One region of the Aeribacillus sp. FSL K6-8210 genome, then DNA from elsewhere that is predicted to be linked to it. Evidence: predicted binding sites of a transcription regulator. Region 1 holds the regulator's gene; each other region holds the start of a gene.

Region 1 (9,954 bases):
AAGATGGGTATTAATTCATACCAGGATAAGAAATGGCCACAATGCGGGCAGTGCGACCTCGGCTGAACGATTGAGCGTTTTTTCGGGATGCGAAGACCGACAACATTAAAAAAAGACCCGAAAATGATTCCGATAACAAAGAAAAAAAGGTAAACGAAAACCATTGCCAAACTCCTCGTACATTAGTATTCAGGGCTGTTTTTATCATTTTGCGTTTTCTTATTTATTTCTGATGAGTTATTTTTATCTGCTGAATCAAAATAAAAGGTAGTTAATTGAATTTCCATCGTAATGGTTTGATTCGTTTCGTCCTCTAAAAGCTCCTTTTCCCCCGGTTTCGTGAACGAAAGGACGTCCACTCGGGTGATTCGCTCTAATTTTTCTATTTCTTGTAGGAATTGTAAAAAATGCTTGAAATCTGGTGAAACAACCGACAGATTAAAGGTTATTAGCTTCACGTTTTTATATTTTTCTTTCTCTGTCGTTTCGTTGGAAGCTGATTGGTTTTCGCTTTGATTAGACGGAGCATCCGTATTTTCATTTTCAGATTGATTGGCTGTAGACTCCATTTCGGTTGATTCATTTTGCTCCTTATTTTCGTTCGTATCGTTCGTATCTGTTTTATTGTTTTCCGATAATAATTCCGATTCAGACAGCGTTTGCTCATCCTGAAAGGAAATGTTCTGGATTTGGCTGCCGCTGACGTATTCCGCTTCCTGTAAATCAAGCAGCAGCTGGTCCATATTGCGGCTTAACGGCATTTTTTTCTCTAATTGAGCAGTATTTTCTTCCTTATCCGTTTTACTTTTATTCAATTGTGCTTCCAATTGCTTCATTTCCACTTCAAGCTGATTGGCATCTAACTGTGCAAGCGCAACATCGTCTTTCAAAGGCTTTACCGTATACATATACACAACGCCAATAAGCAAAAACAGTAAAACGATTAAACAATAAAAAAAGATTTTCCTTTCTTGGAGGAAATCACTCATCTTCTTCACCCCCGTTTTCGTCCTCTAACGCCGAAGAATGAGTCTCAAGAATAATATTCACATCATATCTCGGAATCTCCTTGAACATTTCTTCATCCACTTGTTCATCTGAAGCTTCTTCAAATGTGAAGGTTTTAATTTCTTTGATCCTTACATTTGTAAAAAGAGGGGAAGAGACGAGCTTTGCAACATAAGATGCGGCAACATCCAATGATTCGAATTGGGTTTGGATCGACAATTGTTTATTTTCATATTCATAATGGCTTAAATAGCTATGATTTGGCAGCAATTCCAGCAATTCTTCAATGAAATGTGAGGTAGGTGCGGTCAATTCCTCTGCTTTAGCAACCGCTTCTTCTAAGCTGCCTGATTGTTGTTTTTTTTGATTTTCTACTTGAGTTTCTAAAATTTCCTTATCCATTTTTAAATTTTCGATTCTCGTATCGGCCAGTTTTTTCTCATTTTTCGTATGAATATATTGATAAATAACGATCGATAAACAGATTAGCCAAACAATAAGAAAAGAGATAAAAATAATCAAAACCGTCGAACTTTGTCTTTCGGATTTCGGCAATAAATTTATTTCAGGGATCACTTAACTTCCCCCTTTCAAGGCAAGCCCCAAAGCAGGTATAAAATGACGAGGAACTTTATCCATTTTTTCAGGAGAAAGGTAAGCATCTAAAATCGTAACGGGAATTTGAAATTGACCTTCTATTTTTTTTCTAATCAAATCTAAGTTTGGAAAATCTCCTAACAGCATAATTTTCGATACAGCTTTCTGACCTTTATGAATGGAGTAGCGGTAAAAATTCATCATCCGCTCCAATTCCATTATTTGATCATCAATTAAACCTAAAAATTGCGCTTCGTCACCATTATACGTCCAGGTGAGCAGATGAATAGGCCGGAATTACTCGCTGCGAATGGCGCTCAATAATCTCTACATTTGTTTGCAGTAGCAAAGAATACAGCATAGAAACGACGAAATTTCCATCATCCTCCCTAAAATAACTCACCTCATTTGCCACTTGCTGCAAAAACGAAAATGAATTTCCAGGTGTTATCTTTTTTCCATTTAATTCTTCTACTAACTCATCTAAAAAGATATAGTCTTTCGGAATATTCCAGCTTGCTTCAGCAATTACATCATTTTGTTCGTTTGCTTCTGTTAAAACCGCTTGAATGTTATGTTCTCCTAAATAAGAGGCCGTTGTTTCAACGTTGTTTATCGTTTTGACTTTATCAATATGGTTCGGCCATTCTGAAAGTTCTTCATCTGTTATATTCACTTTTACAACCAACGGCAGATCAACTGATTTTTTTTTAATAAAGAAGGCATACCACGGTGTTTTTGTTTTTTCGAGCAATTGATCCATCGTTTGATTCAGGTCATACTGAATATCTTCAGATGGAATGGTTAATATTTCCGTGGGTGATTCAATCGTCATATCACTTTGATTTTTCCACTCATTGATCTTATCTGATAAAATGTCTTTAGCTTCATCAACAGTCATTCCACCGACATCAATTCCTCCGACTGTAGAACCATCAGGAATTGTAAAGGCAGCGTTTGCGATATGGGGAGTTCCGAAACTAATGGTCGCAGCTGATATAACGATTATGAAAGAAAAAAACAAAGCCATTAACCTTTTCATCCTGCTCATAAAGAACCTGCCTTTCTATGTATCATTTGTCTGATCAAGCTTAGAAGACTGAAACCGGCAAATAAATATATATTACTAAGGTTGACTTTTCATTTCAATGCCAATATTCGGGATCTTTTAGAAGCGCGGTTGATTGCGCAAGGCTCCAGTTCCTTAGAGCTTGTTTCTTCATCGTATGAGTAAAAGAAGAAGTACAATTGATTTGTCTAATTCAGCCTGTAAAAATATAAAATTTTACAAAATAGGTAAAAAATACAGCTTTATTTAGTTAAAAAGACCTATTTTGGAGCAAAATGAAAGCAACGAAGATGGAATATTTTGTATAATAATAGCAAAATTACAGCAATTCATCCACAATAAAATGTAAAAATTTGAATAAATAGTAAAAATATTGTTTTCTTTTAGTCTAAAAGGCTTTATTTTGAAGTAAAATAAAAGTAATAAATAATGTATTTTTGTATAATCATAGCAAATTTTGGAGAGAAAAATTTTTACGGATTTAGTAAAAATGTTCCATATACTTACATTCTATTATTATGATTCGTTTAAGACAATGGTTTTTTAGTCAAAAAGTCCAATTTCAGAGGATATAGTTCCAATTCACTACAGCCATTGCGACTATTACTTAATATTTAAAAAATGGGTGAATATTCTATGAAAATGAAGATTGTGAAGAGAATGGACGGGTTTACACTTGTGGAGATACTAATTTCTCTCGTCATTCTTTCCATCATTATTTTGGCATTTCTTAATCTTTTTGTTTTTACAAATAAAACAACTGTAGTAAACAATGATCAATTAGTGGCAATTCATCTGGCGAAATCAACAATGGAAAGAATTAAGATGAATCCTTTTTCTTATATTGATGAACCAGATAATGATCGCTTTAATCAGCCGCAAGTTTATACTTCTGACAGCTGCTCGAACCGTCCAGATCCCGATGAATGTGAACTTTTGTTTTCTCCACTTATAAATAATAAAACGTATGCAGTTCAAGTAACGGTCAGTCAAACTGCTAATGAAAAAGCGATTCGATTAATGAATGTACTTGTTGAAGTGAATTTACAAAATTCAAAAACACCCATTACTTCAAAGGTTGAAGGGTATGTGAGCTATGAGTAAAAAAATCATATCCTCTAGTAAAGGAATTACGTTAGTAGAAGTTCTTTCAGTGGTTTTATTGGGTTCTGTTATCGGACTGATCGCTTACTCTGTTCTTTTTAGCGGATTAAAAACATATGACCGTGCTATGGAAGAAGCAGCATTGCGCGATGAAGCAGATTATATACTCGCCCATTTAATTGATGAGCTGTTTGTGTTAAAGGTTAGTGAGATTAAGGAGCAGAAATTGCCGGATCCAAGCGGGAATTACTTTTTGATCAAAAATGACGGCAGCAAAATTGGTTTTGATCATGAACATTCACGTGTAGTGATTAATAACAAAGAATTGTCGTTAACAAACGGAAATATCGTGCTTTCTCGCGAATCAAAATTGATAGAAACTGAACGAGAAGATGTGTTTGAAATTTTGTTAGTTTTACAATCTACTAAAACACAGCAAACAATGAAACTGAAAAGTATTGTGAACATTATTGATGATCGAAAAGGAGTGCAAAATAATAATGAAAATCATAATGAATGAAAAAGGATACTCCTTGATCTTAACCATGTTGATCTTTTTACTATTTACAGTCTTGTCTGTTTCCGTTTTGACAGTGGCTTTATCTGGGGTGAAAAGAAATCAAACAAGCGAGGATTATGTTCAAGCTCGTGAATTAGCCAATAAAGGAATTGAGCATATTACGAGTCAGATTCAAAGTGATTTGAAAAATGAACTCGGAGAAGAAGGAATTACCCGCAGCGAGTTTATAACGAAATTAAATACGATTTTAAATCGCTATAAAGACGAGGTAAATAGTGTTCACAATACTGGCGCAATTGGTGAATATCGAGTATATATACGAAATATAGAAAATGTAATAGAAAATGGTGAAGAAAACCCGCTAAAGAAGAAGATAACCTTTTTAAGCAGAGGATTTGTTGATGGCAAGGAAAAAACGGTTATTTCAGAAGTTGAAATTGGTGCACAATCTGTTTTGGAGACGTTACATTATGCGCTCGGTGCCAACAAATTATGTAAAACTCCAAATACCTGTATACCTGGTGAAGGAAATTTGTTTTTGCACGGCGGGGTTTCAATCACAGGGGATATGAAGGTAGACGGGAATTTAATCATAACGAACCGCGGATATGCATTATTAAATCGTGAGGAGAAATGGATTGCGTCCGTTTACCCGAGCATTTTGCCGGCACAAGGAAAAGCAAACGCAAACTTACTACTTGGCGGAAATATTTTTACCTTTAATCATATTCCTCCATATGAACAACATATTACAACTTCTAATTTTGGAAGTTCTTATACAAAGCTAACAGATCGTATTGATGATGCTTTTTACAATCGGCAAGCCCCGGTTATTGTAAAAAGGCAGCCGATCCGTGATGACATTCAAATTCCTGCACAAAAATCGGTTTTTTATTATAAACATAATTCTCCCGGTGTAACGATCATAAAAGCTAATAATAGACTAATCTCAAACCAAAATCGGCCTAATGACAAAGTTTATGCGAGTCATGATGAATGTTTTTTATGGTGTAATGAAAAATACGATGGAAATTACACATTTACTGGGAATAATCTTTTTAAAAGCTTTGCCACTGCAGGTCATTAACAATTCGCAATTCAGATAATCAATTCAAACAGACCACCTTTAAGGAGGGAGCCTATATAGAGAAAAATTTAACAATTGGCAACGAGTGGTCTGATTCGTACAACCCAAATAATTATGACAAAATTCGGGTGGACGGCCCCATATTTGTGAACGGTGATCTGACGATTAGAGGTGCTGATGCGGAATTTAATTCTATTATGTATGTAATGGGGGATGTGACGATTGAATATTCGCGCATCAATGGATTAGGCCAAAACGGTTCGTTAATTATTTTTGCAAATGGAAATATAAACATTAGAAATAATAGCGTTAACCAGGATGAACCTAGTAATATTAAAGGGTTTTTCTATTCAGAACAAGCATTAGAAATGTTTGGAGTTGGTTCAAATATTCGTATAGAAGGAGGAATATCAGCGAGGCGCATTGTTTTAAATGCGATAAGGGGACGGGCCAGCAATCAAAATTTTAGTGGGGCGCAAAAAATTACGAATAACGATTATTTTGAAGGTGCACAAAACCAAATAGGCAAGCTTTCTAGGCTGCAAATTATTTATGATCCGGAAATTATCAATACGTATGCAGATATAAAGTCTAGAGAGCCCGTTATTAAAAACTTAGATCCGCCTAAAATTATTAATCGTGACATAGAATAAATACCTTTCATCTTATTTTTTTGCCGATATGACCGCCGCCTCTCGTGTATAGTGAAGGCGGTGGAGGAATCGGCTTCTTTTTTAGCTTTTTGTGATGTTTTTCCGTTGCAATACTTTCCGTTATGATCATAAAATGAAAAATTAAGAAATGACAGTCTAAAAGCCAATTTTTCGAGAAAATTGTCGAAAGCCGAAATGGATATTTTTGCTGTTACAAAAACATCTTTAATTGATTTGAATGATGCAAACCGTTTTAATTAATCTGAGAAAAGCGATGGAGGCGAGATTTGCTTATCCTTGTAAAAAAGTATGGACGAAACAATTATTCGCTGCAATGCGGTTTGAGAAGCTCAAGCCTCTTTTATCCTCTTGTAAATGGAAATATACAACAAACAGACAAAACAGCTTAAAACAGAACGAACAAAAACGACAAATTTACGAACAACTAAGAGCTCGCTTCTTCTGAAGATCCTCCGCATCTATTGCAATCAAGCTCGCTTTCTTTAAAACCTTCAATCGGAGTATAATTAATTGATCGCTACTTCAGAAGCATAAACTGTTCCATTCTTGAAGCATATGAGCAGTGAAAGCTTCGTTTGATTTTAAAGCCAGCTCTAAAAGTGCTTTTTTGTTTCATATCATTCTTAGTCTCATACTCAAGAACAATTGAATATTGAGCACTGTTCATCGCATATAATGGGAAAGTATAATACTGTATCATTTCAAAATTCATATATGGTCAGAACAACAAAAGTCATTATTCATATATGGCCAAATCAGAAAAAGTCATTTGGATGGTGAGGAGGAATGATAATGCCTGAGGAATGGAAAATTATGTTGATTCGCATTGTTTTAGCAGTCATTTTAAGTGGATTTATTGGCCTTGAACGAGAATTTAAACGGCATCCAGCAGGCTTTCGCACTCATTTGTTAGTTGGTGTCGGCTCCTGCATGATGATGCTGCTGTCTCTTTATGGCTTTGAAGAATATATGGATCGTTATGAAAATATTCGTTTTGACCCAGCAAGAATTCCTTCTTATGTCATTAGCGGCATTGGTTTTTTAGGTGCTGGAACGATATTAGTGAGAGGGGTTACGGTAAGAGGATTAACGACGGCAGCCTCGATTTGGGTTGTTGCAGGACTTGGCCTTGTTGTTGGGGCAGGAATGTATCCGCTGGCGATTTTTTCTACCTTGATTGTATTGTTGAGTTTGATCTTTCTCAATAAGGTGGAGGCTTTTTTTGCTGAGAAGTCAAGCAAAAAATGGATACAAGTTAATCTTCCAGAAGATGATTTGGTGGAATTTACTCGGAAACTTGAACAATTAAATATTTCTGTTTATAAAATTCATTTTACATTGTCAAAGCCAAAAGAAACTAAACATGCGAAGCGTTCATATTTACTTGAAATTGGCCTTCCAAAAGATGAAATGCCTGAAATCATAAACGAATTATTGAAATTTCAAGAAGTTAAAAAAGTTTTTTAAAGAGCGGGTTTTTTCCATATTGTAAATGGCAATATTATTAGTGAGCTTTTTTGTTGAAATGACACAAAAAAAAATTTATATTATAATTAAGGTCAAATATAGTCAAAGTCAAGTGACTAGTTGTTATCGTTTAGGAAATAAGCATTACGTAAACATCTTGCCTCCTATCCCTCAAGGATATTGCACATTTCTTGAGCGTTTTGCAATTCCAATCAAAAAGTTGAAGGAGGTGTTTTTCGAGGTGCGGAATATATCTGATATTATCGAGCAATATTTAAAGCATGTATTAGATTCTAGCGGAAAAGAAATTGTTGAAATTAAAAGAAGTGAAATTGCGGATAAATTTCAATGTGTTCCATCGCAAATCAATTACGTGATCAACACTCGTTTTACAATTGAACGGGGTTACATTGTCGAAAGCAAAAGGGGTGGAGGCGGTTATATCCGAATTATGAAAATTCGAATCAATGACCGTATCCAGCTGATCAATCAAATTTTAAATGCCATTGGTAAAAGGCTGTCACAATCGTCGGCGGAGGATATTATTTTGAGATTGGCTGATGAAGAGGTTATTTCAGAAAGAGAAGCGAAAATTATGTTGAGCGTAATTGATCGGTCTGTTTTATATATTGATTTGCCTGATCGAGACGAATTGAGGGCAAGGATGATGAAGGCGATGCTCACCTCGTTAAAATACAAGTGAGGATGTGATGGACGATGATTTGTCAAGAATGTCATGAAAGGCCCGCTACTTTCCACTTTACAAAAATTATCAACGGCGAAAAGACTGAAGTGCATATATGTGAAAAATGTGCACAGGAAAAAAGTGATGTATTCATATTCAATATGAATCCAGGCTTTTCTATAAACAACTTATTGTCCGGATTATTAAATATGGACAGCGCCATTAGCAGCCAAGGGCAAAATGTTTTCAAGAAAAATCAGGTCATTCAATGTGAGAAATGTAATATGACGTTTGATCAATTTACGAAAATTGGTAAATTCGGGTGCTCCCATTGTTACAAAACGTTTTATCACCAAATTACCCCGATTTTAAAACGTGTTCATGGCGGGAATACAACTCACGGCGGTAAAGTGCCGAAACGGACCGGTGGAAGTATTCATTTGAAAAAGCGCCTGAAAATGCTTAAACAGGAACTGCAAGAATTAATTGCGAAAGAGGAATTCGAAAGAGCAGCTCAAGTTCGGGATGAAATTCGGTCCATTGAAGCGAAGATAAATGGACGGAACGAAAGGGGAGTATGACATGTCCTTTCAAAAATTTATTCGTTCAGCCATGAGCCCTTGGATGAATCAAGAAGGACCTGATTCCGATATTGTGCTGAGCAGCCGAGTCAGATTGGCGCGAAATATAGAAAATATCAGCTTTCCTACCATTATGTCGAATGAAGAAGCCTTGGCTGTTTTAAATACATTTGAAGAATCATTTTCACAAAGAGTGTTTGACGGTTTAGGAACATTCGTGCTGCTGAAAATGAATGAACTTCAGCCTATTCAAAAACGCGTACTTGTAGAGAAGCATTTGATTAGTCCTTATTTAATGGAAGAATCAGCACTTGGAGGGTGCCTTTTATCTGAAAACGAAGAAGTGAGCATCATGATAAACGAGGAGGATCATATTAGAATTCAATGTTTGTTCCCGGGCCTTCAGCTAAAAGAAGCGTTGAAAATGGCAATGAATCTTGACGATTGGATTGAGGAAAAAGTTGATTATGCATTTGATGAACATAGGGGCTACTTAACTAGCTGTCCAACAAATGTCGGTACCGGCTTGCGGGCTTCCGTGATGATGCACCTTCCAGGACTTGTCTTAACACAGCAGATTAACCAAATTATACCTGCTATCAATCAATTAGGATTGGTTGTGAGAGGTCGGTACGGAGAAGGAAGTGAAGCGATAGGTAATATATTCCAAATTTCGAACCAAATTACGCTAGGCAAATCAGAAGATGATATTGTCGATGATTTAATAGGTGTTGTCGGGCAATTAATTGCTCAAGAACGGGCTGCAAGAGATGCTTTATATAAAACGAATCCGCATCATCTAGAAGACCGTGTATATCGTTCTTACGGCACTCTCAAATACAGCAGAATTATTCCATCGAAAGAAGCAATTCAATGTTTATCAGATGTGCGCTTAGGAATTGACCTGGGAATTATTCAAAATGTTTCACGCAGTGTTTTAAATGAGCTTATGATTTTAATTCAGCCCGGATTTCTGCAACAATATTCAGGAGGAGTTCTACGGCCGAATGAACGGGATATTCGCAGGGCAACATTAATTCGTGAAAGGCTTCAATTAGAAAGGAAGCAAAGGGAGGATGATGAACAATGATGTTTGGGAGATTTACGGAACGGGCGCAAAAAGTGCTTGCTTTAGCGCAGGAAGAAGCTGTACGCCTCGGAC
Region 2 (9,954 bases), 960 kb from region 1:
TTAATGGAGCTGTTAAGAAGAGGAGTTTCTATAGATGAGCTTCACAGCCAGACAAAAATTGACTATTATTTCTTGCATGTTTTCAACCATCTAATTGAACTTGAAGGAAAAGCGAAAAAAGAAAAGCTGTCTCCAAGCCTTTTAAAAGAACTGAAATTTTTCGGTTTTTCCGACCGTTCGATTTCATATTGGCAAAAGACAGAAGAAAAAGAAATCCGAAAGCTCCGTAAAGAGTGGGGGATTAAAGCCATATTCAAAATGGTTGATACATGTGCAGCAGAATTTGAAGCGAGAACAAATTATTTCTATTCTACGTACGTTTTCGGTGAAAACGAAGCTGTCTCCACAAGAGGAAAGAAGAAGGCGCTTGTCATTGGTTCCGGCCCGATTCGCATCGGACAGGGAGTTGAGTTTGACTACAGTGCTGTTCACTGCATTCAAACATTGCAAAAGCTTGGATATGACGCGATCATGATCAACAATAATCCTGAGACGGTCAGCACTGATTATGAAACAGCGGATCGATTATATTTTGAGCCGTTAACAGTCGAGCATATATTAAATGTTGTTGAAAATGAAAACATTGACGTAACGCTCGTCCAATTTGGCGGCCAGACGGCGATCAACTTAGCGGAGAAGCTTGAAAAAGCAGGCGTGAAGCTGCTTGGTACAACTTCTGAGCTTCTGGACATATTGGAGGATCGAGAAAGATTTTATCAGCTATTAGACGAAACGAATATCCCGCACATTCAAGGAGCAATGGCACATACAAAAGAGGAGGCGATATCGGAAGCGAAAAAGCTGCGGTATCCGATCCTGTTAAGACCTTCATATGTTATTGGCGGAAAAGGCATGGTGAAGGTAAAAAATCAAGAAGAGCTGCTTTCGTTAGTGGAGCAGACGGACGAAAATCATTTTCCTCTTCTTTTAGATGAATTCCTTTTTGGTCAGGAAGCGGAGGTTGATTTAATAGCTGACGGGAAAAATGTGTTTATTCCGGGATTTATGGAGCATATCGAGCCCGCTGGTGTTCATTCTGGCGATAGTTATGCGATTTTTCCAGCTGTGTCGTTGTCAAAAGAAATAAAAGAAAAAATGACCGACTATGCGGAAAGAATGGTTCAACATTTGCAATATAAAGGCATTATGAACATTCAATTTTTAATTGATGGTCAGGACGTTTATGTGCTGGAAGTGAATCCGCGTGCGAGCCGGACTGTGCCGATCGTCAGCAAAGTTGCCGGAGTGCCGTTAGTAGATCTTGCGACAACCATTTTAACCGGAAAAATGTTAACTGACTTACATCCTCAAATAGCAGCCCATGAATATGTGGCTATTAAATATCCGGTATTTTCAACGCACGCCCATTCAGATGTCGATATGAAACTAGGTCCGGAAATGAAATCGACGGGCGAAGGAATGTGTGTCGGCAAATCTGTGGAGGAAGCGATGCGGAAGGTATTCGATCATTTATTTCCAATTCATTCGGACGGTATTTTTGTGGATGGAGATAAGAAAGATGATGTACTCGATTATATAAAACCGGTAACGGATAATTTTGAAAGTTGGCTTGAGAAAAAAGAAGCGGTGCTTTATTATAATCCGGAAGAAAACGATCAGGCAAAGGCAAGACGACAAAAAGCGCTTGAACGAGGAATTATGGTATTGACGGAAGAAGCATCATTTCAGGCATTTTTAAGTGCACTAACAGTTAGCAAATACACGCCTATTTCTTTACATGAACTGTCAGATAAAGGAGTCGAAATGAGTTTATGAGCACACTTAAAGGTCGTAACGTTTTAAAGCTGCTTGATTTTACATCAGAAGAAATTCAATATTTGCTCGAGGAAGCATTGAAATTGAAACAAAATCCGCTATCAAACGTTCTTCATGGGAAAACGCTGGCGATGATTTTCGAAAAATCATCCACTCGAACTCGTGTCTCCTTTGAAGTAGGAATGCTGCAATTAGGGGGACATGCGCTTGCTCTTTCTTCAAAAGAGCTACAGCTCGGGCGCGGTGAGACAATCGCTGATACAGCGAGAGTATTGTCGCGATATGTGGATGCCATTCTTCTCCGCACAACTGACCATAATCGGGTCAAAGAGCTTGCCGAATATGCAACTGTCCCTGTCATCAATGGTTTGTGCGACTTGTACCATCCTTGCCAAGCGTTAGCTGATTTATTGACAATTTATGAGCTGAAAGGCAAATTTTCAGGCGTAAAAGTCGTTTATGTTGGCGACGGCAACAATGTCGCCCACTCCCTTATGGTTGGCTGCGCAAAAGTTGGCGCTCATTTTACGATCGCAGCCCCAGAAGGCTATGAGCCAAATGAAAGCATTTTGAAACAGGCGAAAGAAATTGCTGGCGAAACGGGCGGCAAAGTCGAATTAATTCATAATCCAGACGAAGCGGTTCAGGATGCTGATATTATTTATACGGACGTTTGGGTCAGCATGGGACAGGAAGAAGAAACAGAAGCAAGAATGAAAGCATTTAAACCGTTTCAAGTAAATCAATCCTTGCTGGCAAAAGCAAAACGAGATGTAAGCTTCCTTCACTGCCTGCCGGCTGCGCGCGGTTTGGAAGTGACAGATGAAGTGATGGACGGAAGCCAATCAGCGGTATTTTTGCAGGCCGAAAACCGCCTTCATGCGCAAAAAGCAATTTTAAAAGAAATTATGGCTTAACAAGATCTTTCGTTGATAAAGCAGGATGATCTCCTGCTTTTTTCTTTTGAAACGGGGCGAAAGGTTTTACTCTACTGCATGTATATCCAGACAAAAAAAACGACAGGTGAGACGATTTTAGAAATAATTGGAAATAATGTTTCTCACAGAAACAGTAAAAAGAGCTTTTGACCCAGCATTCGGTGCTTGAACGCTTAAACGATTTTTTCAAAAGGATGCCATATGCAGTGGGTTCGATTTTGGGCGTTGAGTAAAGTTTCGAAGTACATCACATAATGAAAATTATCAAAGGTGTTTCTGTCTATACATGAAAAATCTTCTGATAGCCAACAATAATGTCCAAGGAGGGATGATTCATGGGTCAAAATCGTCAATTCAGGCCTGGTCAAAAAGCACCTAACAACGGAATTTACATCGAAGTCGGCGAGACCGGATCGATGGTGGTCGATCCCAAAAAGGTTGAACTCAAAGCAGGAGATCGATTCCCCGAAACATCCAACCATAATCGGGTTTGGACCTATAAGCGCAAGCCGTAATATTTCGAACAACGCTAAGCCATTCGGAAAACGAATGGCTTTACTTGATTTATAAAGAAGTTATAATAAAATTAAAGGTCAAAAAAAGTCAAAATAGGGGCGTTTCGGTATGGATGTAAATCTATTCACGGAGAAGCTGCAAAAAGGTCTGGTAGAAGCTCAAAAAATCGCAAAAGAACATGAACATCAAGAAGTGGATGAATTTCATATTTTACTTGCTTTTCTGCGGCAGTCTGACGGGATTTTTCCAAGAATTTTAGAAAAGCTTAAATGTCCTGTACAACAAATTGAGTCAGCGATCAACGAGTATTTACAAAAAAAGCCGAAAATATCTGTTCACGGAAACGGTGAGGTAAGTATTTATATTTCCCGTACTCTTTCAGAAGCTTTTGCAAAAGCGGACGAAATAAGGAAAGATTTTCAAGATGATTATTTATCAGTTGAACATATTATATTGGCATTTACCGAATCGAGCTCAAAAGAAGTGAGAGAGCTTTTTCAGCAATATCACTTAACAAAAGCTGCCATATTGAAAGTGTTAAAGGAAATAAGGGGGAATGCTCGGGTGACATCACCTAATCCAGAAAGCACTTATGAAGTATTGGAGAAATACGGCCGTGATTTAGTTAAAGAGGTGAAAGAAGGAAAAATTGACCCTGTCATTGGCCGTGATCAAGAAATTCGGCGCGTGATCCGAATTTTATCAAGAAAAACGAAAAACAACCCGGTGTTAATCGGTGAACCAGGGGTTGGAAAAACAGCGATCGTGGAAGGATTAGCCCATCGGATTGTACGAAAAGATGTACCGGAGGGATTAAAAGATAAAACAATATTTGCTTTAGATATGAGCTCGCTCATTGCGGGAGCCAAGTTTCGCGGAGAATTTGAAGAAAGATTAAAAGCTGTTTTGCAAGAAATTAAAAAGAGCGATGGACGGATTATTTTATTTATTGATGAATTGCACACAATAGTCGGGGCCGGCAAAACAGAAGGAGCGATGGATGCCGGCAACATGTTAAAGCCGATGCTTGCGAGAGGTGAGCTGCACTGCATAGGAGCAACGACACTTGATGAACATCGCAAGTATATTGAAAAAGATCCGGCGCTTGAGCGGCGTTTTCAACAGGTGCTTGTGAGCGAACCGTCTGTGGAAGACACGATTTCTATTTTACGAGGACTAAAAGAACGGTTTGAAATCCATCATGGAGTCAAAATTCATGATTCGGCGATTGTAGCTGCGAGTGAGCTCTCGCACCGCTATATTACAGAACGCTTCCTGCCTGATAAAGCGATTGATTTAATCGATGAAGCATGCGCGATGATCCGCACGGAAATAGATTCAATGCCGACAGAACTTGATGAAGTGACGAGAAGGATTATGCAGCTTGAAATTGAAGAGGCTGCATTGAAAAAAGAAACGGATGACATCAGCCGAATCAGATTGGAAGAGTTGCAAAAGGAACTTGCAAATTTAAAAGAGAAAGCAAATGAAATGAAGGCGAAATGGCAGCTTGAAGTCGAAGGTATTCAACAGCTTAGAAGCTTGAGGGAAGAGCTGGAAAAAGCACGCAGAGATTTAGCTGATGCTGAAAATGAATACGATTTAAACAAAGCGGCTGAGCTGCGCCATGGAAAAATTCCGGCGCTGGAAAAACAAATCAAACAGCTGGAAGAAGAAATGAAGCAGAAAGAGGAAAACAAGATGCTTCGCGAGGAAGTAACAGAAGAGGAAATTGCCGGTATTGTGTCAAGATGGACTGGCATTCCGGTAGCAAAGCTTGTACAAGGGGAAAGAGAAAAGCTTCTGAAGCTTGAACAAATATTAAAAGAAAGGGTCATCGGGCAAGACGATGCAGTTGAATTAGTATCGGATGCAGTTTTGCGTGCGCGGGCAGGCATAAAAGATCCGAACAGGCCGATCGGCTCCTTCCTCTTTTTAGGTCCGACAGGGGTCGGGAAAACGGAGCTGGCGAAAGCATTGGCAGAAGCGCTTTTTGACAGCGAGGACGAAATAGTCCGCATTGATATGTCGGAGTATATGGAAAAACATTCTGTCTCAAGGCTGATCGGCGCACCTCCGGGTTATGTCGGATATGAAGAAGGAGGACAGCTGACGGAAAAAGTTCGGAGACATCCGTACTCGGTTATATTACTGGACGAAATCGAAAAGGCTCACCCAGAAGTGTTTAACATATTGCTGCAAATGCTTGATGACGGCAGGGTGACCGATTCGAAAGGAAGAACAGTTGATTTTAAAAATACAGTGATCATTATGACATCCAACATCGGTTCTCAGCATTTGCTCTCCGGTTTAAATGATGAGGGGGAAATAACAGACGAAGCGAAAAAGAAAGTTCTTGATGAGCTCTCCATGCATTTCCGGCCAGAATTTTTAAACCGGATTGATGACACGATCCTGTTCAAGCCTTTAACAATGAACGAAGTAAAAGGAATAGTAGAAAAACTTTTAAAAGAGCTTCAAGCGCGCCTATCCCATAAACAACTTACACTAAAGATTACAGATGAAGCGAAGGAATTCATTGCAAAAAGAGGATTTGATCCTGTATTTGGCGCACGGCCGCTGAAACGGTTTATTCAAAAGCATGTAGAGACAAAACTTGCGAAAGCGGTTATTGCTGGAACCGTTCATGATCGTGACCAAGTTCTGTTAGGGGTAGAAAATGAAGAAATTGTTATAAAAACGGATTTGCATGCTCATGAGAAGAGCGGAGCAGCAAAATTAGAATAGCTATAAATGGATATTAAAACCCTTCTCAATCGAGGAGGGTTCTTTTTTTTGTGCGGACCATGTAGACATAGGAAACTGTGTCCTGGCGGCGGGGAATCTGATTCGGAGACTAAAAACAGGGCGAGATTCCTATCAGGCTAGTTTCATGGGGAGATTGCACAGCTAAGCAAGCCTGATTCTGCCTAAAAGACTAGAAAACTATAATTGGAAAAGTGTAGTGATTTATAAGTTTTTCCGCCAATCTTAGTTGTGCTGACGTATACGTAACAGCTTCATGTAAATTTGCTAGGCTGAAATCTTAATTATACTGACGTATATGTTAACTGGTAAGGGTCTGTCCAAAGACAAATCTCCATTGAAAACAAAAAATCACAGGGGATGTCTTAAGCCCAAAAATGACTTATTAGACTATCCCCTTTTTTTGAATTTGTCTATATTATGGCGTAACAAGTGAGGCTTCGCCGATAGCAGCAGGCATCTAATCGCTGATTTTCGTTTTAAATAAAAAGAAATTGGCAATTCGCCAATTTCGACAAATTCTTAATGCTCTTCTGAAGGTTCAGCCGGAATTAACTCCCCAATTATAAAGAGAAGTACGGTAAAAACAACAGAGATTATAATTGCTGTTGAAAAATGGAATGCAGAGCCTGTCATGGAAGAAACAACATAGCTGGCCATGTTGACAAGCAAAAACGTCCAAAAAAATGTTGCGAAATATCTCATTATCTTCACCTCGTTTATTCCTGTCTTTACTTATATTATCATACAACATTTTTCATGAAAACGGTTGTTTCGCGATTTTTTTGCGAGCCTTTTTGACATTTCGTACATACATTATAAAAGGTCATCGATGGAAAGGTGGTGGGCAAATGGAAGGTGTTTCGGAAAGATTTTTTCAAATTGAAAACGAGTGGAATGTCATTCATCTTCCGGAAAAGCCGAACGGATTCGGCATCTTGATCATTGGCGATCGAACCCATTTTGTTGAAAATGGTTCAAGCTACTGGTTGGAGCATTACGGGCGGCGTCAGCTGATCAATACGTTAAAAAGCTGCGGATATACATTGTTTCATTCCAATCTTTACGGACGCCATTGGGGCAGCTCTCACGCCGTTTTGTTGGCAAAACAGCTTTATCATCTTGTCATGAAACAAGAAATTTTAAATAAAAAAATCCATATACTGTCTGAAGGTATAGGAGCACTCGTTGCGCTGCAGTTGATGGAAGAGATGCCAAATTCCATCCGTTCATCGGTGATGATCAATCCTTGTTTGGACATAAAAGCCCAAATAGCGGAAGAGAAAAAGAATAAATTTTTTTACAAACAAATGATAAAAGAACTATCAAAAGCTTACCAATTAGATGAAAAAGCTGTCACCCATTATCCCTTTGTCCGTATACAAGACTTTGTATCAAAAATACCTGTAGGCATCTGGCAGAAAATGAACGGGGGAAGCTATTCCTATAAAATTCATGGAAAAAAATATGAGGAATGGAGAAAGCAGCTGAAAGCTCCAATTCAATTCACATTTTATTTCCAGGAAAATATAAATCGGATCCATGATATGATAAGAAGTTTTTACAAAGAGCATGAAAGAATCTTATAGAAAAGGAATTGAGGACTGGGCGAAAATGCTCAATAAGTGAGCAGGCTGCCCCCTTTTTGTTTGAAAAGGGCATTGGACTAATCTCTTCTTTTTTCGCATACGATACAATAATAGTTTTTTCATAAAGGAGGTTTTCAAAATGTCAACTGCCTTAAAGCAGTGTAAACATATTTTAATTGTTGGGGTTCATCAATTTGAAGGCTTTCATATATGTTCAAAACTGGTAGAGGAAGGATTACTAGTCGATGGAGTGGTAATCGTTCCTAAAAATCCGTTGCAAAAAAAAATATGCGAAGAAGAAATGATGTGGCTCGGGCGGAACGCACATTTTCATTTATTGGAAGAAGACAGCTGGATAGAGGATGCTTCCAAAAAGCAATATGATTTGATTTATTATTGTCAAACAGATCATCAACCGATAGACGATGAAGCTGAAAAACACCGATTGGAAAAAACGGTCGAAATCGCATCCCTCAAGCAGACTCCGATTATTTTTATATTTTCTCTTGAAGGAGAAAATCCGCAGGAAGATAGGGATGAAGAAATTGACAGCTGGATGCAGCAAATAGGACAAAAATGGACTTTCCCTTATTTATTTGTTTATCTTCCAACCGTTTTCGGACCTTGGCAGCCGCTAGGCCATTGGATTTCGAACAGTTTGTTGGAATGTACAGGCATCAGCCGTTCCAAGACGAATGCGAATGAAAAAATTGTCATTCGCGACATTCTTCATATTGATGAAATAGTTCCGGTGTTAACAGAATTTGACGAAGATTTGTTTGCGAAAAAAACAATTTACTTGATTTCCGACGACAAAGAGCGCATCAAGAAGGTGATGAGCTTTTTTGACATTTTTCATTACATTTACAAGCCTATATCGAAAAGCGAACATCATTTAGTTGTTCCAAAGACGGTCGAAAACATTGAAAAGAGTTTGCAAGAATTAAAAGATTTTTTCCTGCACAATACACGCAGACTTTATACCTAAATATAAAATTTCTTTACTTCATTGACGGCGTATAGCAAAATAAAAGAGGAATGAAGTGAAACGTGAAAATTTTAGTACTAAATATACATCGTGTTAAAGAGGAAGCTTCCTAGAGAAACGCCTCATAAGCTATATTTCGTGACAATCAAATTGACCGTAAATTCAAAAGATCGTTTTGAACTTAGCTGAGATCGATATGTAATCATTTCGATTATTGAGAAACCTCACCATTTCAATGATGATGCAGTTCACTGGTTTAAAGGAGTTGCTTGGTATGTATAAAAAAATGTTTGTGATCATTTTTATTTTATTATTTCTCGTTGGCTGCGGACAAGCATCAGAAAAAGGAAAACTGAAAAAGGTGGGTTTGCTCGTTCCTGAAACGATTAATGATCAAGTTTGGGGGACAAAAGGGTATAAAGGGCTGTTAAAAATTCAGTCTGAGCTGAATGTAGATGTTTTTTATAAAGAAGGAATGAATTCCGAAGCGGCGGTGAGGGAGGCGGTCGAAGAATTTCACGGAAAGGGAGTTAATTTAATTATCGGGCACGGTCACGAATATGAGGGTTTTTTTAGAGATTTGCTGGATCTATATCCAGATATTCATTTCGTTTTTTTTAATGGTGATGCAAAAGGCCCGAATGCCACAAGTTTAAATTTTGAGGCGCATGCCATGGGCTTTTTCGCAGGAATGGTGGCAGCACATATGACAAAAACAAACGAAATCGGAATTATTGCCGCTTTTGAGTGGCAGCCTGAAGTGGAGGGGTTTTATCAAGGGGCGCAATTTGAAAATCCAAACGTAACCATTCACATTGAATATGTCCAAGGGTTTGATCATATTGACTTGGCGCTTGAGAAGCTCGATAAGCTTGTCGCAGAAAATGTAGATGTTGTTTATCCGGCAGGCGACAGATACAACGTGCCAGTGATCGAAAAAGTGAAGGAAAAAGGAATATATTCAATTGGCTTTGTTTCAGATCAAAGTGATTTGGGCGAACAAATGGTTTTAACAAGCACAGTACAGCATGTGGATGAGTTGTATTTATTAGTCGCAAAAAAATTTATAAAAGGCGAACTGGAAAGCGGGAATTTATATTTTGATTTTCAAGATGGTGTGATTGATTTAGGGAAGTTCAGCCCTCTAGTAGATAAAGAATTTAAAAATAAAGTTTTAAAATATGTGGAAGAATATAAGAAAACAGGGAAATTGCCTAACGAATAATGCTATGGTGAGATAAATAAAATAAAAATTTTGGGGGATGGTTGAATTCATCCCCTTAATTTTTAAATAGTTTTTTAATTTGATTGACGAACGGCTTTATTTCTTTAATAATTGGCTTCAGCTCAGATAATTTTGTCACAATATCATCGACTTGCT
Region 3 (9,954 bases), 1.3 Mb from region 1:
AATGAAATATTTGGATAGCGAAGGTGGACGTTTTTCGCGTAATCAAAATCTTCCTCATTAAAAACAACAACTTTTAGACTAACATTGTCTTTCCGTCCGCCATCGATCAGCCGCTTCATAATGTCATCAAGCACAGTAAAGTTCGTTTTCATCCCTGAACTAGGAGGCTTGGGAGAAAGAGTTAAATCATCGATTAGTAAAAACCAATCTTGATAACGACTTCCCTGTGTCTCCAGTGCAGTGCGAAATCCTTGCTCCCTTAAAAGGATAATCAATTCATCCAATCCTCTAATCAATGCCGGATTTCCGCCCGAAATGGTGACGTGATTGAAGCGATCGCCGCCAAGCTCAATAAGATCGTCCAAAATTTCCGCTGCTGTCATTTGTTTAATTTCATCGTTTGCTGAACCGTTCCACGTAAAAGCTGAATCACACCAGCTGCATGAATAGTCGCAACCGGCCGTTCGGACAAACATTGTTTTTTGTCCGATCACCATTCCTTCCCCTTGAATGGTTGGTCCAAAAATCTCGATGACCGGTATTTTTTTCATTATTTCATCTCCCTTTTCGGGCGGTACACAACATAGCTTGTCGGCGTTTCTCTGACAAACACCTGCAAGCATTTCGGTTTATTCGGGAGTACATTTAAATGATCCTGGACAATTTCCCAAATTTTCCGCGCAACCACTTCTGTCGTTGGAAAGTCTTCGCTGTTTTGACCATTGAATACATCCGTATGGTCATTGAGCAGCGTATGGTCAAATCGATCATGAACCCATTTTTTTAAATGCTGAAAATTCACAAGGAATCCTGAATCATCAAGCTGATCACCGCAAATAGTGAGATTGACGAAATACGTGTGGCCATGTACACGGGCGCATTTCCCCGCTTTTTCATGCGGGATGTAGTGTGCAGCAGATATTTGCATATCTTTATTCAGCTCATAACTATAACTATGAAAAACTTGCGGATAAAATTGATGAAGCATCACGTATTAGCTCCTTTTTCAGCCAAATATTGTTCCAATCCCCTTTTTCTCAATAAGCAAGCAGGACATTCGCCGCATCCGTCGCCAATAATGCCGTTATAGCACGTCAACGTTTTTTCGCGAATGATATCGAACACCCCTAATTCATCGGCAAACTTCCACGTTTCCGCTTTATTGATCCACATAAGCGGCGTGTGAATCACAAACTCCTCTTCCATCGCTAAATTAATCGTTACATTGCAGGATTTTACGAACACGTCCCGGCAGTCAGGATAGCCGCTGAAATCCGTTTCACATACACCTGTCACAATATGTTTCGCTCCCAGTTGTTTCGCCAAAATGGCGGCAAATGTCAAAAAAACTAAATTCCTCCCCGGAACAAAAGTGTTGGGAAGCTCTCCTTCCTTTTGTTCAATTTCCATATTTGAACGCGTTAATGCATTCGGCGCCATTTGATTTAATAAGGACATGTCCAGCACATAATGAGGTATGCCGGCTTCGTTCGCAATGTTTTTCGCTGCTTCAATTTCCTGTGCATGCCGCTGATTATAATGAAACGTGACAGCGGTCACCTCATCAAATTGTTTCTTCGCCCAAAACAAACAAGTTGTACTGTCTTGTCCTCCGCTAAACACAACGACCGCTTTCTTATTATCCATTTGAAAACGCTCCTTTCTGAAAAAAGAAAGCCATTCACACTGCCTAGCTTAAACAGAAACTGACTTTTTCTGCTACAGTGGCGGAAGCAAGCTGTTCAGAAGCCTTTCGAAATCATCATAAATCTATTCAACTTCTAAACCTTTCGCAAACATTGAAAAAACTATATCCCAAGGATATAGTTTTCCTTAGTTTTTTATAGAGGGTGTGCTAGAACCTCTCCCGTTCTTTCGAAACGGATTTTTATTCAAGTTGTATCTTATTATATCATACAGAATTGGTTATGCAAACGGCATGCTCCGACTGGAGTCACTCAAGACTTTGTGGGCAACTTTTTTAATCGCTATTTTTGATAGCGAAATCACTTTTTTCAGGGTACTCTCTTGGTAAAAAAAATCTTCTTTTTTCAAAAAACAGGATTGAGCCGAGCGTTTGTGGGCAATTTTTTATCTAAATGTAGTCCATGATCATTCTACCAGGAGCAGCCGCACTTTCTCATATTACTGCCACACTTTCCCTTTCATTTAATGAGCAATCAGAGTTCTCATTAAATGAAGGCGCTAATTTTTGCCTACAATAATTTTACTTTTACCTCCGCATCATGCCTTTTCCAAGCCTCTGTAGCGTGAGGTCGTTAATTCCTGAATATACTCTTTTAGTTCCGGCATTTCTTTTTTTCTAGCTAATTGAATGGCAAGGTCAATATCATATGGAACACGTATGTGCTGAATCGAAAAAGGAGCCCTTTTCTCCGAGTTGAACATGCCTTCCAAAATGCAGTAGGATGCTTCGGGCAGGTCCAGCGGATTACCGACACTGCCTGCATTAAAAAGCGTTTTGCCGGATAAATGCTGTATAAAGGCATTATGAACATCACCGTATCCGACAACATCCGGCTCCTTCGTTCCCAAACCGGTTTCAACGCTGTTTTCAAACATGGACAATCTTTTTTCAATCGAATCCCAAGGCTGTACCCTTATCCAGACGCTGAAAGGGGATGCATGAAAAAGCCGCAGCCGGCGGCCGCTCATATAAAAATCAATGGAAAACGGGAGGCTACGCAAATATTCTATGTCTTCTTGCGACAACTGATTTTGATGCCAGCGAACGACATCGTTTACATCTTCCCTTGTAATCAGCTCGTCCCAGTTTCCTTTTAAAACAAAATCGCAGGAGCTGCGGACGATATCGATCGCTTCTTTTGATTCAGGTCCTTTTCCGACAAGATCTCCTAAACAAAAAATTCGATCTACATTTCGCAAGCTTATATCTTTCAATACAGACGACAACGCTGGAATATTCCCATGTATATCAGAAATGACCGCGATTTTATCCAAATAAACTCCTCCTTCATTTCCCTACTATTTTATCATGATTTGTTATCGTCTGGAATTTTTTTGAACATTAATAATATGAAAAAGGCAATGCTCATATACCCGAACAGCGGATAAAGCGTGGAAATAAGCTTTCCGTATCCTATCAGGCTGACTAAATAACATAATAATAGGATGAAAATGACACCAGCGATTTTTGCCAAAGGCTTTTCCGATGATAATTGCCGTTCCAAACCATACAGATTACCGATCAACGATGAAAATATTTCTCCAAAAATAACAAGGATGTATATGTAATAAAAGCCTGAAAACAGCTGCTTGACAATTTCAGCCATTGGGATTTCAAAAAGCCCGGCGTCCGGCAAATGCAGAAGAGAGAAATAGCTGGAAAATAAAATGAAGCTTAATCCGAGACCGCCTACAACTCCGCCCAATTTAATGGCGCTTTCATCCTTTATTGCGTTTGCGAGCGGAACAAGTACAGCCTGAGCAAGAGAGAGATTAAAAGAAACATATAAAAAGCTTGATTTGACTGGTTGAAACACTCCATCCAACGATAAATCGATAAAATCACCCCTAATGATGGCTTCAATGGAGATGATCAGGCTAAACAAAATAAAAAGCGGAACAACCAATAGATTGACGGAAGACAGCCCTTTGACTCCAAACGAAATCACAGCAATGGAAAGCACAATCGTTAAAAAAATTCCAAATTGCTTTGAAAGCGACAGTTGCTCTTCAAAAATCGCCCCCGCCCCCGACAGCATGACCGATGTGATGCCAATCAGCATCATAAACATCAAGCCGTTGACTACATAAGCTGACAACGTCCCAAACAAAAATTGGTTCAACTGCAAATACGAAGATGCATTAATGCGTCTTCCGATCAACATCATTTTCGTTCCCAGCCAAACAAATAAAACGGCAGAACAAATAATTCCAACAATTCCTCCAGCGCCGTATTTTGAAAAAAACTCAACGATCTCTTTTCCCGTTGCAAACCCTGCACCGATGACAGTGCCGATATAGACAGAAGCTATTTGAAGTGCCAATACCCATTTATTGCTCATGTTTCACCCACCTTACTTTATCAACAATATATGGACAAGAAGGGAAAAAAAGACGAAAAAAATTTGTAAAAAAGACTTGAAAGTCAAAAAAGGTCAAAGTATAATAAAGTCAGAAAAGGTCAAACAGTGAATCTAACTATTGAATGATTGAGATTGTTTCTTTGATTCCAAAAGGTCAAAGAAAGTCAAAAAAGTTTCTTCTTTTGGTCAAAGTTAATCAAAGTCAAAAAGGAGGAATGTTATATGTTGTGTGAAAATTGCCAAGCAAGAAAAGCCAATGTTTTATTAAATGTACAAATCAATCACAACAAACAAGAAATGCGTCTCTGTCAAGAATGCTATCAACAATATAAACAAAAAATCCCAAGTGGTTTTTACGGATTCAGCGGTTTCGATGAATTATTTCAATCATTTATGCCAAACTCTTTTGAGAGCTTTGACCAAGCTGTTCAAGCACAACCGAAATCAGGGGGCGGAAAACAGAACGGCTTCCTCGATCAATTCGGCCGAAATTTAACGGATGCTGCAAAAGCTGGGTTGATTGATCCTGTCATCGGCCGCGATGATGAGGTAAGACGAGTGATTGAAATTTTAAATCGACGCAACAAAAATAACCCGGTTTTAATCGGAGAACCAGGCGTAGGGAAAACAGCTATTGTGGAAGGACTAGCCTTAAAAATTTCTCAAGGAGACGTTCCGCAAAAATTAAAAAATAAAGAAGTTTATTTGCTGGATGTTTCATCACTTGTCGCCAACACGGGAATTCGCGGACAATTTGAACAGCGGATGAAGCAGCTAATTCAAGAATTGCAGGCCCGGAAAAACATTATCCTGTTTATCGATGAAATTCATCTTTTAGTCGGCGCTGGTTCTGCGGAAGGTTCTATGGATGCCGGCAACATATTAAAGCCAGCGCTCGCCCGCGGTGAGCTTCAAGTTGTCGGAGCAACAACTCTAAAAGAATACCGGCAAATCGAAAAAGATGCAGCCCTTGAACGACGCTTCCAGCCGGTTATTGTGAAAGAACCTTCCATTGAAGAAGCGATCAGCATTTTAAAAGGAATTCAAGAAAAATATGAACAATACCATCAAGTCAAATATTCAGAAGATGCGATTAAAGCTTGCGTCACACTATCTCATCGATATATTCAAGACCGCTTTTTGCCTGACAAAGCCATCGATTTAATGGATGAAGCTGGTTCAAGATTAAACTTAAAAGCCGAGCCGGCTAATGAAGCAGACATCCACGAGCGGCTTAAACAAATTGCCCATGAAAAAGAAAAAGCGCTAAAAGAAGAACGATACGAACTTGCAGCTAAGCTTCGCGACGAAGAAGCTGCCCTTGAAAAGCAGCTTGAACAAGGAAAGGACAAACAGCAAGCAATCGTTCAAGTAGAAGACATTCAAAAAATCATCGAAGAAAAAACCGGCATACCAGTCGGCAAGCTGCAAGAGGATGAGCAAGCAAAAATGAAACATTTAGAAGAAAACTTGGCGAAAAAAATTATCGGCCAAGAGGATGCTGTCCGGAAAGTGGCAAAAGCCATTCGCCGCAGCCGCGCTGGATTGAAAGCAAAAAACCGACCGATCGGATCCTTCCTGTTCGTCGGCCCGACTGGCGTTGGAAAAACGGAATTGTCGAAAACATTAGCTTTGGAGCTGTTCGGTTCAAAAGATGCCATGATTCGCTTGGATATGAGTGAATATATGGAAAAACATTCTGTTTCAAAATTAATCGGCTCGCCTCCAGGCTATGTCGGACATGAAGAAGCAGGACAATTAACGGAAAAGGTTCGTCGCAATCCTTACTGCATTATCCTGCTGGATGAAATTGAAAAAGCTCATCCAGATGTACAGCACATTTTCTTGCAAATATTAGAAGACGGACGCTTGACAGACAGCCAAGGCCGCACCGTCAGCTTCAAAGATACGGTCATTATTATGACCTCTAACGCTGGAGCAGGTGCAAAACAAGTTCACGTCGGTTTTAACAGCACGGTGGAAAAAGAATCAAGCATCCTTGAATCTCTCGGTTCATTCTTTAAGCCTGAATTTTTAAACCGTTTCGATGCCATTATTGAATTTAAACCGCTTGATAAAGAAGATTATTTGAAAATAGTTGATTTGATGCTTGAAGAAGTTCGGAACACGTTGAAAGAACAAAACATTTCATTGGACGTAACAGAAAAAGCAAAAGAAAAATTGGTAGAAATCGGCTATCATCCATCCTTCGGCGCTCGTCCGCTTCGCCGCGTCATTCAAGAACATATTGAAGACAAAATTGCAGACATCCTGTTAGACGGTGAAGTGCACAATCATTTAATCGCCGACGTGGAAAATGAAGAAATCGTTATTCGTTCATAACAGCTGCCCTAACAGTCCATTAGGACAGTTTTTTTTGGGGAACAGCATCGCAAAAATCGATTCCGATGAATGTGTCGTTTATTTTTTTTATCAAATATAAAATTTTCGTCTTTCTTTGTCGATATAATAATTGAATATAGAAAGAAGAAGGATTTGATGAACATGGACAAAACATCAATTATCGGCATTTTTTTAGGAATTATGGCAATTATTGTCGGCATGGTTTTAAAAGGTGTCAGTCTTTCCGTCTTAATCAATCCGGCAGCTATCGTCATTATTATCATCGGAACGATTGCTGCGGTCGTTATTGCCTTTCCGACAAATGAAATTAAAAGAGTACCGAAATTATTCCGCGTCTTATTTAAAGACACACAAACTTATACGATTCAAGAGTTGATTGTCCTTTTCTCTGAATGGGCGCAAATCGCAAGGAAAGAAGGATTGTTGGCACTGGAAGCTAAGCTTCAGGAAATAGATGACCCATTTTTAAAGACCGGTTTAAGCATGGCTGTGGACGGTCAGTCTGCCGAGTTCATCCGAGATGTTATGACAGAAGAAATCAATGCAATGGAAGAGCGGCATGAAGCAGGCGCCGCTATTTTTTCTCAGGCCGGCACGTATGCTCCGACTCTTGGCGTATTAGGAGCTGTATTAGGTTTGATTGCCGCACTAGCCAATTTGGAAAATATTGAGGAGCTCGGACATTCGATCAGCGCCGCGTTCGTTGCTACTTTGCTCGGAATTTTTACAGGATATGTTTTATGGCACCCGTTTGCGAACAAGCTGAAAAGGAAATCCCAGCAGGAGGTGCTCGTCCGCCAGGTGATGATCGAAGGCATTCTTTCCATTTTAGAAGGACAGGCACCGCGGACGATTCAGCAAAAATTGGCATTTTATCTTCCTGAAAAAGAGCGGGCAAAGATTTCTGATGAAGGAAGTGTTGCGTCCGATGCGTAGTCGAAAAAAAAACCGCAATGACCATCATACAGATGAAAGCTGGCTTATTCCCTATGCCGATATTTTAACCCTTTTGCTTGCGCTCTTTATCGTCCTATTTGCTCTCAGTTCGATAGATGCCCAAAAATTTGAACGTTTGGCAAGAGCTTTCAATTCCAATTTTGACGGAGGCATAAGCGTTTTAGAATATCCGAGCCCTCTACCACAACAAGAAATGGAAAACATCGAAGAAAACAAACAAAATGGAAAAGTGCAAAATGAGCCTCATGACAATGATGAATCGGGAAACAGCGATCAAGAGGAATTAGCGGAAGTTCAAAATCGGTTTAATCAATACATTGAAGAAAACAACTTGAAAAACAATATTAAAACATCACTAAACGAAGAGGGTTTGTTAATCACGATTCGGGACGATATATTGTTTGATTCGGGCAGCGCCAAAGTGAGAAAAAAAGATGAAATTTTGGCTACTGACATTGCCAAAATGCTCGCCATGGGCAGTGCCCGCAACGTGGTTATCAGCGGACATACAGACAATGTACCGATTCATAATTCAAACTTTGATTCAAACTGGCATTTAAGTGTTATGAGAGCCGTAAATGTGATGAAAATTATTTTAGAAAACAAAAATCTCGACCCAAGCAAGTTCAGTGCGAAAGGATACGGCGAATACAAACCCGTTGCTTCCAATGATACAGCAGAAGGAAGACAAAAAAACAGACGGGTGGAAATTCTAATTCTTCCAAACAATAAAAAAGCGGAGCCGAATTAAGCCGGTTCCGCTTTCATTTTTCTTTCGCATGGTACCCTACTTTTTTTAATAGATTAATCGCTGTTTCCTTCTCATCTTCTGTCAAAATATTCACGATCGAATCAATCATCTCTTGATGAGAAGGAAAGATTTCTTCAATCCATTTTCTCCCCTTTTCCGTTATTGCTGCATATGTGACACGGCGGTCTTTAGGGCATGCTTTTCGAACTAACAGCCCTTTTTGCTCTAATTTATCAATAACATACGTAATGCTGCCGCTAGCTAAAAGAATTTTTCCGCCGATTTGTTGAAGTGGCTGATCTCCTTTATGATACAAAAGCTCTAAAACGGCAAATTCCGTTAAGTTTAATCCATATGATTGAATGTGCTTGCTAACTTGATCATTCATTGCGCGATAAGCACGTGAAAGAACGATAAAAAATTTTAGAGATTTTTCAATACTGCTGTTTTCCTTAGCCAACTTTCATCATTCCTTTAGTATTTCAATGTCTTGAATTATAATAGTGAAACTTCTCATTATTGTCAATCACTGCATAGAAAATTTCAGAATAAAAAAACTTTTTTTAACCCCGATCTTCTTTCAAAAGATCATGCTATAATAAAAAGGTTGATGAAAAAGAAGGAGTTTAAAGAAATGCTGGACTTAACACATCGCCATAAGGTTTTGCTTTACATTTTGATCGTGATCCTGCCCACTTTTCTGATTTCGTTTATCATATGGGAAAAACAAAAAAATATCCTCTTTTCGAAACATGAAAAAGAAGCCGTATATATGCTAGACATTCATCAAAGTCAAATTGACCGCTTAATCTCGGAAACAAAAACGAGAATGGAAACAATGGCGTTATTCATAGATCAAGAAAATAATCCAAACCAAATTCAAAGAGCTCTAAAAGAAACCCTACAACAAGAACCCCGCTTTACCGGCCTTTATATCGCAAATGCAGACGGGACAATAAAAATCGGCACTCAACCCGTTCCATTACATCATGACATCTCTTCGGAAAAATGTTTTCAATCTGCGCTCGCAACAAAAAAGACTGCTATTTCAGAAGTTCACGATAAAAAGCTTATCACGATCTGCACCCCGATTGTAAATCAGCAAAAGGATGTAAATGGCGTTTTATACGCCACATTAAGCATAAACTATATACAAAATATTATGAACGTACTGAGCCCAGATTTATATATCGTGGTGAGTGACACGAAGAACAACTTTCTTTTCAGTGCAGGCGAAAAAGAAAAGGACGCTTCCGAAAAATCTGTTCAAACTGATATTACCCAGCTTCCATGGGTGCTGAAAGCGTCGGTCGCTCCGGTCAAGCCGTTGGAAATCTCTCAAGTTGTTTTAACTTATGCCGCCATTGTATACATTTTTTTTAATATTATTTTTTTGTTGATCCAATATTATTTGCTGAAACGTAAAGCAAGATTGGAAGAAGAAAAAATTAAAGCGCAAAAGCTTGAACTGGTCGGTACTCTCGCTGCCAGCACAGCGCATGAAATCCGAAATCCTTTAACTGGAATTAGCGGTTTTATTCAACTGTTAAAGAAAAAATATCAGTCAGAAGAAGATCAGCATTATTTTTCCGTCATAGAAAAAGAGATCGACCGAATCAATGAAATTGTGAGCGAATTTCTCGTTCTCGGAAAACCAACCGCTCATAAACACAAACTGTACGACTTAAATCAGATTATCGACGAAGTCATGCCGATCATTAAATCGGAAATCAATCTCCATCGAACAAATTTTCAAGTTCATATGGATCGGCATAATCCTATTCGGATTTATTGTACAAAAAATCATATTAA

Evidence for each region. Region 1 encodes CtsR, which represses protease genes until heat stress. Its sites were predicted from a motif close to ATGGTCAATAAAGGTCAAACA; they were not measured.
Region 2: clpB (ATP-dependent chaperone ClpB) is a predicted target of CtsR. The motif match lies at 3,304-3,324, and genes of this name have one in related genera.
Region 3: NSQ41_RS06890 (ATP-dependent Clp protease ATP-binding subunit) is a predicted target of CtsR. The motif match lies at 4,155-4,175, and genes of this name have one in related genera.

The regions. Positions count from the first base shown of each region.
Region 1 covers NZ_CP150172.1:109,982-119,935, forward strand. Annotated here, with positions in the region: gene NSQ41_RS00575 (prepilin peptidase) at 1-164, opposite strand, end outside; gene NSQ41_RS00580 (hypothetical protein) at 183-989, opposite strand; gene NSQ41_RS00585 (PilN domain-containing protein) at 982-1,584, opposite strand; gene NSQ41_RS00590 (hypothetical protein) at 1,585-1,806, opposite strand; gene NSQ41_RS00595 (hypothetical protein) at 1,868-2,635, opposite strand; gene NSQ41_RS00600 (prepilin-type N-terminal cleavage/methylation domain-containing protein) at 3,311-3,778, shown strand; gene NSQ41_RS00605 (hypothetical protein) at 3,771-4,298, shown strand; gene NSQ41_RS00610 (hypothetical protein) at 4,279-5,385, shown strand; gene NSQ41_RS00615 (hypothetical protein) at 5,532-6,038, shown strand; gene NSQ41_RS00620 (MgtC/SapB family protein) at 6,852-7,526, shown strand; gene NSQ41_RS00625 (CtsR family transcriptional regulator) at 7,768-8,229, shown strand; gene NSQ41_RS00630 (UvrB/UvrC motif-containing protein) at 8,244-8,792, shown strand; gene NSQ41_RS00635 (protein arginine kinase) at 8,794-9,882, shown strand; gene clpC (ATP-dependent protease ATP-binding subunit ClpC) at 9,879-9,954, shown strand, end outside.
Region 2 covers NZ_CP150172.1:1,067,710-1,077,663, forward strand. Annotated here, with positions in the region: gene NSQ41_RS05300 (carbamoyl phosphate synthase large subunit) at 1-1,776, shown strand, start outside; gene argF (ornithine carbamoyltransferase) at 1,773-2,693, shown strand; gene NSQ41_RS05310 (YjzC family protein) at 3,050-3,229, shown strand; gene clpB (ATP-dependent chaperone ClpB) at 3,339-5,978, shown strand; gene NSQ41_RS05320 (YjzD family protein) at 6,519-6,701, opposite strand; gene NSQ41_RS05325 (hypothetical protein) at 6,848-7,585, shown strand; gene NSQ41_RS05330 (hypothetical protein) at 7,725-8,573, shown strand; gene NSQ41_RS05335 (BMP family ABC transporter substrate-binding protein) at 8,848-9,798, shown strand; gene NSQ41_RS05340 (hypothetical protein) at 9,854-9,954, opposite strand, start outside.
Region 3 covers NZ_CP150172.1:1,411,184-1,421,137, reverse strand. Annotated here, with positions in the region: gene queE (7-carboxy-7-deazaguanine synthase QueE) at 1-551, opposite strand, end outside; gene queD (6-carboxytetrahydropterin synthase QueD) at 551-988, opposite strand; gene queC (7-cyano-7-deazaguanine synthase QueC) at 988-1,647, opposite strand; PreQ1 riboswitch class I at 1,828-1,871, opposite strand; gene NSQ41_RS06900 (metallophosphoesterase family protein) at 2,245-2,982, opposite strand; gene NSQ41_RS06895 (hypothetical protein) at 3,015-4,049, opposite strand; gene NSQ41_RS06890 (ATP-dependent Clp protease ATP-binding subunit) at 4,293-6,413, shown strand; gene motA (flagellar motor stator protein MotA) at 6,576-7,370, shown strand; gene motB (flagellar motor protein MotB) at 7,363-8,142, shown strand; gene NSQ41_RS06875 (MarR family transcriptional regulator) at 8,156-8,602, opposite strand; gene NSQ41_RS06870 (ATP-binding protein) at 8,777-9,954, shown strand, end outside.